DNA from 4 places in the Roseovarius sp. THAF27 genome. Region 1 is predicted to be linked to each of the others. Evidence: riboswitches for the same ligand, from Rfam matches in the RefSeq annotation. Region 1 holds a riboswitch; each other region holds the start of a gene.
The links. A riboswitch is a leader RNA that binds a small molecule or an ion and turns the genes downstream of it on or off. The one in region 1 is predicted to bind cobalamin.

Region 1 (2,798 bases):
GACAAGAACCCGCGCCTGCGACTGGCGGTCAAGCAGGCCAAGTCGCAGTCGATGCCCAACGACAATATCGACCGGGCGATCAAGAAATCGGTCGCGGGCGAGGGCGAGGATTACGAGGAAATCCGGTACGAGGGCTATGGGCCCAACGGCGTGGCGGTGATCGTCGAGGCGATGACCGACAACCGCAATCGCACCGCCAGCACGGTGCGCTCGACCTTTACCAAGCATGGCGGGAACCTGGGCGAGACCGGCTCTGTCGGGTTCATGTTCGAGCGCAAGGGGCAGGTGACCTACCCTTCGGATGCGGGCGATGGCGACACGGTGATGATGGCCGCGATCGAGGCCGGGGCCGAGGACGTGGAATCGGGCGAGGACGGCCACGTGATCTGGTGTGCGGACACGGACCTGAACGATGTCTCGACCGCGCTGGAGGCGGAGCTGGGCGAAAGCGAGGAGACCAAGCTGGCCTGGCGTCCGACGACCACCACCGAACTGGACCTGGAAGGCATGCAAAAGCTGATGAAGCTGATCGACGCGCTGGAAGACGATGACGACGTGCAGAATGTCACGACGAATTTCGAGGCCAGCGACGAGGTGATGGACCAGCTGGCGGCGGAGTGATCCGGGCCGCGTGGGTTTGAGGCGGCGCCCCGGCGGGGCGCCGTTTTGCGTTCGGGGCGGTTTCGTACGCGGAGCCTGCGCTGTGCCGAGTTGTGGACCTTTTTGCGGCGCTGCGGCATGCTGCGCGCAGCCAGGGAAGTATAGACATGCAGATCGAACACGAAGACGGAGAGAGCAAGGGGCGCTATGTCACCCGGATCGACGACGGGCCGGAGGCGGAGCTGACCTATTCCAAGCTGGGAAGCGCGGGCATGATCATCGACCATACCGGCGTGCCCGACGCCTATCGCGGCAAGGGCGTGGGCCTGGCGCTGGTGACCCGCGCGGTGGAGGATGCCCGCGCGGCGGGGCGCAAGATCACGCCGCTTTGCCCGTTTGCCGCGTCGCAGTTTCGCCGGCACCCGGAGTGGGCGGACGTTCTGGCCTGAGCTAGAAGGTGTGGCGCGTGTCGTCGCGCGGCGCTTCAACGTCGCAATCGCGGGTTGCGTCAGGGGCCGCTTGGCGGCAAAGTGAGAGTCCCGAAGGTGCCGCGCAGGTCGCGGAGAATTGGGAAGCCGGTGCAAGTCCGGCGCTGCCCCCGCAACGGTAAGGATGGGGGATACCGCAGATGGCCACTGGGGCGACATGCCCCGGGAAGGCGCGCGTATCCGCACCCCCGCCAAGCCCGGAAACCAGCCTTTGGGACGACGTCGAACCGCGGGGGGCGGTGCGGGCGGTGGACCGGAAAAGCGGTTCTCGCGCGGCCTTCCCTCGCCCCAGTCCGGCCCGGGGTGCGGCCGGAGGAAGAGCAGAAAGCATGAGCCTGACACCGATCATGAACGGGTTGGAGCGCAGTGGGGCCACCGGCGCCGAGGCCGAGGCCGTGGCGCGGCTGGGTTTCCTGGAGTGGGTCTTTGGCTATCCCGGCGCCGTCACGGCGGGGGTCGTGCGCGAGGCGCTGGCCGAACCCGCGGTCCGGAATGCCGACAGCGCGGCGGCGAGGGCGTTTGCCCGCGTGCTGGAGGAGGCGCGCCACGCCGCGCCGATGACGCGGGGCCGGCGCGGGCGGGCCGCAAGGGTGGTGCATTGATCCCAACGCCTTGATCCCGCCGCATGGCGGCGGGGTCGCTGGCTGATTTCCGGCGCGGGGGCGGTGCGGCGAGGGCCTTGCGAACGCTGTCGGGGTAAAAAAGAAAAAACGGCGACGCCAGGGAGGAGGAGAGGCGCCGCCGTTCTTTACGTCGGGTCCCAGGGAGGAGGAAGGGACCGTTCGTCAGGTTTGGGTTCCAAGGGAACCCAGGTCTTGCCGGGACCGCACAAGGGAGGAGAGGCGGTATCCCGAACAGGTACCAAACGGGAGGAGAGGCACCTGATTGTTTTCGCGAGCGTTCGGCGCTGTGACCGTTTCCGTTCGCTGTTGAGTTAAAGATAGCGATATGCTGCGCATGCACAATACGTTTTGCTGCAACGCAGCTATGCAGTTGGCGCATAGAAGATCGGATCATTTTTTACGTTTGAAATCACCGCTTTGCCAGTTTTTTGGGCGGGGTTGAAACGGGGGTTGCACCTGCTTCTGGAAGTGCCACTTTCAACGCCGCAGATGCATGGAGACCGGGCATGACGAAAATACTCGAAAATGTGCGCCGAGAGCTGGACCGGCTGGAATTGCCGGACGGCGGGACGGTGATTTCGCGCGACATGGTGCGCGCGATGCGACTCGAAGGCGGCGAGGTGCGATTCGTGTTGGAGGCGCCCAGCCCCGAGATGGCCCGCCGGATGGAACCGCTGCGGGCCGCCGCCGAGCGTGCGGCGCTGTCGGTCGAGGGGGTGACATCGGCGCAGGTCGCGCTGACCGCAGAGGCGCCCGAGGCGCCCGCGCCGACGCTGAAGGTCGGGCGGCATCCCGAGGGCGGCAGCGCCTCGATCCGGCCGAGCGGGGTGAAATCGATTCTCGCGGTGGCGTCGGGCAAGGGTGGCGTGGGCAAGTCGACCGTGGCGTCGAACCTGGCGGTGGCGCTAGCGCGGGCGGGTCGGCGCGTCGGATTGCTCGATGCCGATATCCACGGGCCGAGCCAGCCGCGCATGATGGGCGTGACCGAACGCGCCCAGAGCCCGGACGGCAAGATCCTGACGCCGCTGGAGGCGCATGGCGTCAAGATGATGTCCATCGGCCTGATGATCGAGGAGGATCGCGCCGT
Region 2 (2,798 bases), 2.1 Mb from region 1:
GAGATCTCGTTGGTCAGCTCGTCATCGAAATAGGTGACGTCAATCAGGCCGCGCCCGCCTAGGAATTGTTGTTCCACACCGAAATCCCAGCCTTCGCTCTGCTCGGGTTCCAGGTTCGGGTTGCCAATGAAGTTGTTGGAAAAACCGAATTGTTCGAACATGGTCGGGTTCTGGACGCCTGTGCCGTAAGAGGCGTGAAGTCGCGTGGTCTGACTGGGCAGCATGTACGACACACCGACAGCGTAGGTCGTAAAATCCTCGAACTCGTCGTTGAAATCATGCCGGACGCTGGCCTGCACATCAAGACTGTCGGTCAGGTTGCCCTGGTATTCCGCCACGAGGGCGGTCTGCTCGCGCGTCTGTTTGATCAGCTGGCTGGGTGCGAAGACGAAGGCGGGGTTGTTGTTGACGAACGTCTCCCGCTCCCACTCGGCGCCGAGGGTCAGGATGTGGCGGGCGGTATCGACCGCGCCGCCATCCAGCGCGACGCTGCCCTTGTAGCTGATTTTCTGGCGTGTCTCTGTGGTGTCGCCCGACTGTGCGCCGGTGCCGTTGAAACGATCGGTCTGGATGTCTGCAAAAGACAGATCCAGGCGGTTTCTGAAACGACCGCCGAACGTGTCGAGCTGGGCGTAGATGGAGCCGAAGGTCTCGGCCGTATCGGACCCGGAAAAGTCATCAACGAGGATCTGTCCGGCAGGTGTAAGCGCGGTGTAGATCTGGCCGTCGGAGTCCGAGTCGCTTTTCACGTGCCGTAGCGTGCCGCCGAAGGTCAGGTTTTCGGTCGCGTAATAATGGACGTTGAGGTTGTAGGTCTCGTTGAGATCACCGTCATCCTCGCCATTCAGGCCCGACACGTCATAGCCGCCGGTCTCCCGGCGCGTCGCGGAAAAGCTCAGAGCAAGTTTTTCGGTGCGCTGCCGCAAGGCCAGGCTGACTTGCGTCGTCTCGTCGGTGCCGATCTCGAACCCGGCTTGCCCGCTGAAGCCCGGCTCGGTCGCGCGCTTGGTGGTGATCGAGATCACACCGCCGATGGCGTTCGAGCCGTAAAGTGAGGTTTGCGGCCCGCGCAGGACCTCGATGCGCTCGATGTCGGCGCTGAGAAGACCGCTGAAATCGTACTCGCCCTGGCTGGGCGAGGCCACTTCCACGCCGTCGATGATGACCAGCGTGTGGTTGCCTTCGTGGCCGCGCATCCGGACCTGGGTCAGGCCGCCGGCGGGGCCGGTCCGCGAGACGGAAACACCGGGCAGCGAGCGGATGATGTCGACCGCATATCGTGACCCGCGATCCTCGATATCCTCTTCGGTCAGGACAGTACCGGCACGGCCGTAGGCGCTGCCTTCAATCGGGGTCAGACCGCCGGACACGAAGATCGTTCCGAGGTCATATGGCGTGTCCTGCGCAATGGCGGGCTGGGTGAAAAGGGCGGTGGATGCCGCAAGCGCGGCTTTGAATGAGCGTGACATGGCGTGTCCCTCCGGATCTCGCGTGACGCGATGGCTTTTGTTTGTGCCTTTGGAGGGGTGACTCCGCAGACGGTGATATCGTCACCGCTACGGAAAGTCCGTTGTCGAAACGCGCCCCGCGTTCGGACAGGGTGATCACCTCGGCAGGTCTCCTGACTTGCGGGTCAATGCTTGGCCGGGTCTTCCCATCATGCGCCGCATGACAGTGACATGGTCCGGCTTCGCTCTCCGCCTACAGTTGCGGGGGCAGTTGCGGATTGGACGCCAGACGCGTCGCACCGCATTCCCTATTATCCCGCCGGAAAACCGCCGGGAACCGAAGTGAGTCGATGGTTAATGGATGAAATGGTCTGAGAAAAGATAAAAATCGAAGGCTGGAAGGTTTCATCCGCAGCCGGGTGGTACACTGAAGCCCGGGCCCATTCACGTTTCACATGGCAAAGCCGTCGATCCCGAGCTTCTCATTCGGGTGGCGGACCGCTCAGCCTGATCGAAGAACCGGCACGGTCGTTTCCGCGTCGTCCGACACCGCCATGCTATGGACCATTGTCCGAAACCAAATGGCTCAGATCTAGAGAGGCTCCGGTCATGCCCACTGTGGTAACGTCGTGATCGGCGAAATCGGAATGTTCGTCGCGGGTGCTGGTGCCCCCCTGTCTCACCGTGGAGGCGGCCATACGGGCGGGTTCGTAGGAAACACCCTGACGGATTTGATTGAGCCGCGGTCTTGTCCATGACGCTTGGTCTAGATTAGGAAGGATTGAATGTGGACTTGCCCTGGAAAAGTGGAGAGCACCAACTGAGGAACCAGGAGGTGTTCTATGGGAAACGGAAACAGACCGACGCCGGAGTTCCGGCGTGAAGCGGTGCGGCTGGCGCTGACCAGCGGCCGGACGCGACGGGAGATCGCGGAAGATCTGGGGATCGGGCTTTCGACACTGACGCGATGGCTCAGTCGCGAGCGGGACGCTGGTGGGCCGGTCGAGGCATCGGTCGATCTGCACGCGGAGCTGAAGCGGTTGCGACGCGAGAACGCGGTTCTGAAGCAGGAGCGCGACATCTTAAAAAAGGCCGCAACCTTCTTCGCGAAAGACGCAAGTCGATGAGCTTCGCTTTCATAGAGGCGGAGAAGGCCAGCTTCCCGATCCGGCGAATGTGTCATGTTCTCGGTGTCAGCCAGAGCGGGTTCTTCGCTTGGCGGGACCGCCCTGCCTGTCATCGCCAGCAGCAGGACATGATCCATCTTGCCCACATTCGAACGGCCTTTGAGCTGTCGAACGGGACCTACGGCAGTCCCCGCATGCACCGCGACCTCGTCGATGAGGGGCT
Region 3 (2,798 bases), 2.1 Mb from region 1:
TGCACGATCACCTGCGCGCCGACATCCGTTTCCGGCTTCAGCAAAACCGGGTTCATGTCGGTGTGCAAATTCACACCGCAAGCCATCGCCTGAAGCGCCTGCGCACGACCGATCTCGCCACCGTCCGGCGTCACCGCGGCGTTGTTCGACATGTTCTGCGGCTTGAACGGTGCCACGCTCAAGCCCCGCTGGCGCGCGGCCCGGCACAGGCCCGCCACCAGCATCGACTTGCCGACATTCGACCCGGTGCCCTGGATCATCAACGCGGGCATGGCCGGACCTTTTCACCCGATACTGTCCTCGTGACATTTCCGCCGCCGGCCAGCACAGGATCCATCAGAACTCCACGCCTTTCTGGGCCTTGATCCCGTCCCGGAAGGGGTGCTTGACCAGGCTCATCTCGGTCACAAGGTCGGCCGCCTCGATCAGTTCGGGCTTGGCGTTGCGCCCCGTCAGGCAGACATGCGTCATCGCCGGTTTCTCGTGCAGAAGGAAATCCACGACCTCGTCGATGTCGATATAGTCGTAACGCAGCGCGATGTTGATTTCGTCCAGTAGCACGAACTTCATCTCTGGGTCGCGTATCTGCTCCTTCGCGATGCTCCACCCGTTCTGCGCAGCGGCGATATCGCGTTCCCGGTCCTGCGTCTCCCAGGTGAACCCTTCGCCCGAAATGAAGAACCGGCATTCGTCCGAGAACCGGTTGCGCAGAATCTCGGCCTCGCCGGTTACCCAGTTGCCCTTGATGAACTGCACCACCGCACAGGGCATCCCGTGCGCGATACAGCGCAGAATCATCCCGAATCCCGAAGACGACTTGCCCTTGCCCGGCCCGGTATGGACCATGATCAGACCTTTCTCCTCGGTCTTGTCCTGCATCATGCGGTCACGCGCGGCCTTGATCTTCTTCATCTTCTCGTTGTGGCGCGCGGTCTTTTCCGCGTCAGACGGGTCGGACATGTGACGTCTCCTTGACACAAGGTGGGTTTTCGCAGCATGTCGCACCGTGTTGGTGCCTGTGTAAACAGGTGAAAAGGGAATGTGCAGCGCATCGCGCCAGGCACAGCCGCCCCCGCGACCGTGAAACGGGAAGGTTTCCACCGCCACTGGCGCAATGCCGGGAAGGCCGGAAACCGTGGGCCGAAAGGCCCGAAACCGCAAGCCGGGAGACCTGCCAACAAGAAGGAACAGACGGACCGGACGGGGTGTGCCGGGCTCGGATGGGTGGCCACCCGCCACCTCCGCGCGCACCCCCGACATTGGAGGATACATGAGCACGCCCATCGAGCTGCTGATCTGCATCAAGTGCCGCAAGGGGCAGGAGATCCCCGAGGACGAGCGCCGCCCCGGCCAGCGCCTCTATGAGGAAGTCACGGCGCGTGCGCTGCCCGACGGCGTCACCGTGACCCCCGTGGAATGCCTGCAGAACTGCGACGCAGGCTGCACCGCCGCCATGCGCGGCGGCGAACGCTGGACGTATCTGTACGGAAATCTCGACGAAACGTCGCATCCCGACATGCTGCTGCAAGGCGCGGTCCTCTATCAACAGACCGACGACGGTCTGATCCCGTGGCGCCAGCGCCCCGAACATTTCAAGCGCAACTGCGTTGCGCGCATCCCACCCCTGACTGCAAAGGCTGACCAATGACCGATCTTGCGAAACTTCCCGTCACCGTCATCACGGGCTTTCTGGGCTCCGGCAAGACGACGCTGGTGCGCCACCTGATGCAGAATCCCGGCGGCCGCCGCCTGGCCGTGGTCGTCAACGAATTCGGCGATGTCGGCGTCGACGGCGACATCCTAAAAAGCTGCGCCATCCCCGATTGCCCGGCGGAAAACATCATGGAACTGGCCAATGGGTGCATCTGCTGCACCGTGGCCGACGATTTCATCCCCACGATCGAGGCGTTGATGGCGCTCGATCCGCGCCCCGATCACATCCTGATCGAAACCAGCGGCCTCGCCCTGCCAAAGCCCTTGCTCAAGGCGTTCGACTGGCCAGATATCCGCTCCAAGATCACCGTCGACGGCGTCATTGCGCTCGCCGATGCCGAGGCCGTCGCGGCAGGCCGCTTTGCCCCCGACGTGGCCCGGGTCGACGCCCAGCGCCTGGCCGATGACAGCATCGACCACGAAACCCCTCTGTCGGAAGTCTTCGAGGACCAGATCTCCTGCGCCGACATCATCCTGCTGACCAAGCCCGACCTTGCCGGCCCAGAAGGCGTGGTCAAGGCGAAGGAGGTCATTGCCGCCGAAGCCCCCCGCCCCCTGCCCGTGGTCGAGGTCGCCGAGGGCGCCGTCGATCCCCGCGTGATTCTCGGGCTGGAAGCCGCAGCAGAAGACGACATGGACGCTCGCCCCAGCCACCACGACGACCATGACGATCACGAGCATGACGATTTCGAATCCGTCGTCATCGACATCCCGGAACTCGCCGATCCCGCCGATCTGGTCAGCCGGATCGAAGACTTGGCCAACAGCCAGAACATCCTGCGCGTCAAGGGCTACGCCAGCGTCGCCGGCAAGCCGATGCGCCTTCTGGTGCAGGCCGTGGGCGCGCGCGTGCGCCATCAATACGACCGCCTGTGGAAACCGGACGAGGCCCGCCGCGGCCGTCTCGTGGTCATCGCCGAACATGACGACGTGAATGTCGACGCGATCCGCGCCGTTCTGGCCCCGGCCGAGGCCGCCGAGTAAGCGATGCACGTCGTCTTCCGCGAAAGCCACGGTCTGGAGGAAACTGACACCCCCACCGACCTGGGCCAAAGCCCGGCGGACCTGGTGGTGCTGTCGTTTTC
Region 4 (2,798 bases), 300 kb from region 1:
GATTGCCGCTGGCGATGACCCCGCGCAGCAGGGCGCGGGCGGCGGGATCATTCAGCAGGCGGATCACCTGCTTTGGGACTGCGCCCTTGCCATGCCCATCGGCATAGGTCGGGCAGATCAGAACGAAAGGCGCGGTGATCTGCGGGACAGGATCGCTCGCGACACGCGGCAGCCGCCGTGCCGGCAGGTCCAGCTTTTCGACGAAGCGCCGCGTGTTGCCGGACCCGCTCGAGAAATAGACCAGCCCCGCCATGCGCTCAGCAGAGCCGGCCGATCATGTCGGGACGGAACCCGGCCCAGTGATCGTCTCCGGCGACGACGACAGGCACCTGCCGGTAGCCCAGGTCCTGCACGTGCTCCATCGCGGCGGTGTCCTCGGTCAGGTCGACGATGTCATAGGCGAGGCCACGGGCGTCCAGCGCTCGGGTCGTTGCGGTGCACTGCACGCAGGCAGGTTTGGAATAGACGGTGATGCTCATGGTGCTCTGTCCCTTGTTTTGGTTTGCGAATGGCGGGACAGGACACGGGAACAGCAGGCCACCAGGGCCCCTGACACGCGCCCGGGCCCTCCGCCCGCGGTCGTCGTTCACTGCGCCTTGGCAGGTCTCCTGGCTCGCGGCTCTTGCGCCTTGGTCCGCCTTCCCGGTGTTGCCTCACCAGTGGTTCCGGACCTTGGCTTGCCGCTTACAGTTGCGGGGGCAGCGCCGGTGTCGCACCGGCTTCCCTTTTCACCCACAATGTCGAGTCGCGGGCACCAAAGCAACACCATATTGGGTACTGGCACACGAAACTGTCAATATATAGTTTACCTTGCTGCAGCGATTTTTGTCCCATCGTGCAGGATGTCTGATTCACTTCAGCGAGTGTCGCAATTCTCATATTGCGCCGCCCGGCCTGTGATAATCGGGGAAGTTGCAAGGTGCCGCCTGCGGGCGGAGAATTGGGAAGCCGGTGAAATCCCGGCACTGCCCCCGCAACGGTAACGGTGTTGCAACGGGCGCGGTCACGACCACTGGGGAAGAGGAGCCCCGGGAAGGTTTCGCGCCACGAGGTCCCGCACAAGGGCCGCACCGGAGTCCGGAAACCAGCCTTGCAATGACGTCAAACCGCGGGAGGCGGTGCGGGCGCTGCTTCGGGTCCGGCTCCTCGCTTGCCGCACCTGTGGACCGCGCGTGCCGACCTCCTGCCCGAATTTGCCGCGGGGCGCGGCAGGAGGCCAAGGATGAACACCCAACCGATCAGCGAATTGCTGGCGCGGCGTCGGCCGGGCCATGCGCTGGAGCAGGCATTCTATACCGATGCGGACGTGTTCCGCGCGGACATGGAAAACATCTTCTACCGCGACTGGCTCTTTGCCGTGCCGGCCTGCGAACTGCCCAAGCCGGGCAGCTTCGTGACCCACCGCGTCGGCGACTATGGCGTCGTCATCGTGCGCGGCGCCGATGGCGAGATCCGCGCCTTCCACAATTCCTGCCGCCACCGCGGCTCGGTTCTGTGCAAGGTGGCCAAGGGCAACGCGCCCAAGCTGGTCTGCCCCTATCACCAATGGACCTACGAACTGGACGGGCGGCTGCTGTGGGCGCGGGAAATGGGGCCTGACTTCGACCCCACCAAGCACGGGCTGAAGCCGGTGCATTGCCGTATCCTCAGCGGGCTGGTCTATATCTGCCTGGCCGACGATGCGCCCGATTTCGACGCCTTCGCCGAACTGGCGCAGCCCTACCTGCAGGTGCATGACCTGACGAATGCCAAGGTCGCCTTCGAGACCTCGATCGTCGAGCACGGCAACTGGAAACTGGTGTGGGAGAACAACCGCGAGTGCTATCACTGCGGCGGCAACCATCCGGGCCTCTGCCGCTCCTTCACCGACGACCCCAACGTCACCGGCATCGAGGAAGGCGTCACCCCGCCCCATCTTCAGGCGCATTTCGACCGGCTGGAGGCACAGGGCGTCCCGTCGCAGTTCCGCATGTCGGACGACATGCAATACCGCCTCGCGCGGATGCCGCTGCTGCCCGGCGCCAAGAGCTTTACCATGGACCTCAAGCCCGCCGTGTCGAAATGGCTGGGCCGGGTCAGCGATGACACGGCGGGCACGCTGCTGAAATACCATTACCCCACGACCTGGAACCATTTCCTGCCGGATCACTCCATCGTCTTCCGCGTCACGCCCCTGACGCCGATGACGACCGAGGTCACCACCAAGTGGCTGGTGCACAAAGACGCGGTCGAGGGCGTGGATTACGACGTCACGCGCCTGTCCGAGGTCTGGGTCGCCACCAATGACGAGGACCGCCGCGTGGTCGAGGACAACCAGCTTGGCATCCTGTCCCCGGCCTACGAACCCGGCCCCTATTCCCCGATCCACGAAACGGGCGTGATCGGCTTCGTCGAGTGGTACTGCAACACGATGCGCCAGCGGCTGGACCCTGTCGCGATGGCGGCGGAGTGATCCGATGAACGATCTGTCCCACGTTCCCGCCCGTGCGATCTGGTCGGATGACGAGATGCTGGAATGCGTCTCGGTCATTCCCGAGCGACCGAACACCGCGACCTTTACCTTTCGCGCGCCGTCGGGGGCACTGTTCGACTATCGCCCGGGCCAGTTCCTGACGCTGGAAATCCCCGCGCCGGGCGGCACCGTGCACCGGACCTACACGATATCGTCCTCGCCGTCGCGGCCGCGGTCGGTCTCGGTCACGGTCAAGGCGCAGGCCGACAGCGTGGGCACGCGCTGGATGCTCGACAACCTCGTGCCCGGCGTTCGGATCAGAGCCTTGGGGCCTTCGGGCCTCTTC

Region 2: linked by a shared signal. The riboswitch ahead of FIU89_RS17090 (TonB-dependent siderophore receptor) and the one ahead of FIU89_RS06655 (hypothetical protein) in region 1 are both predicted to bind cobalamin.
Region 3: linked by a shared signal. The riboswitch ahead of FIU89_RS17190 (DUF1636 domain-containing protein) and the one ahead of FIU89_RS06655 (hypothetical protein) in region 1 are both predicted to bind cobalamin.
Region 4: linked by a shared signal. The riboswitch ahead of FIU89_RS05195 (aromatic ring-hydroxylating dioxygenase subunit alpha) and the one ahead of FIU89_RS06655 (hypothetical protein) in region 1 are both predicted to bind cobalamin.

The regions. Positions count from the first base shown of each region.
Region 1 is NZ_CP045393.1:1,330,345-1,333,142, forward strand. Features, by position in the region: gene FIU89_RS06645 (YebC/PmpR family DNA-binding transcriptional regulator) at 1-621, shown strand, start outside; gene FIU89_RS06650 (GNAT family N-acetyltransferase) at 768-1,049, shown strand; cobalamin riboswitch at 1,127-1,316, shown strand; gene FIU89_RS06655 (hypothetical protein) at 1,418-1,690, shown strand; gene FIU89_RS06660 (Mrp/NBP35 family ATP-binding protein) at 2,218-2,798, shown strand, end outside.
Region 2 is NZ_CP045393.1:3,445,446-3,448,243, reverse strand. Features, by position in the region: gene FIU89_RS17090 (TonB-dependent siderophore receptor) at 1-1,469, opposite strand, end outside; cobalamin riboswitch at 1,594-1,805, opposite strand; one part of gene FIU89_RS17085 (IS3 family transposase) at 2,291-2,564, shown strand; one part of gene FIU89_RS17085 (IS3 family transposase) at 2,564-2,798, shown strand, end outside.
Region 3 is NZ_CP045393.1:3,461,768-3,464,565, forward strand. Features, by position in the region: gene FIU89_RS17180 (cobyric acid synthase) at 1-272, opposite strand, end outside; gene cobO (cob(I)yrinic acid a,c-diamide adenosyltransferase) at 337-960, opposite strand; cobalamin riboswitch at 994-1,194, shown strand; gene FIU89_RS17190 (DUF1636 domain-containing protein) at 1,271-1,648, shown strand; gene cobW (cobalamin biosynthesis protein CobW) at 1,645-2,697, shown strand; gene cobN (cobaltochelatase subunit CobN) at 2,701-2,798, shown strand, end outside.
Region 4 is NZ_CP045393.1:1,026,490-1,029,287, reverse strand. Features, by position in the region: gene nrdI (class Ib ribonucleoside-diphosphate reductase assembly flavoprotein NrdI) at 1-253, opposite strand, end outside; gene nrdH (glutaredoxin-like protein NrdH) at 258-479, opposite strand; cobalamin riboswitch at 581-774, opposite strand; cobalamin riboswitch at 901-1,108, shown strand; gene FIU89_RS05195 (aromatic ring-hydroxylating dioxygenase subunit alpha) at 1,223-2,452, shown strand; gene FIU89_RS05190 (hybrid-cluster NAD(P)-dependent oxidoreductase) at 2,457-2,798, shown strand, end outside.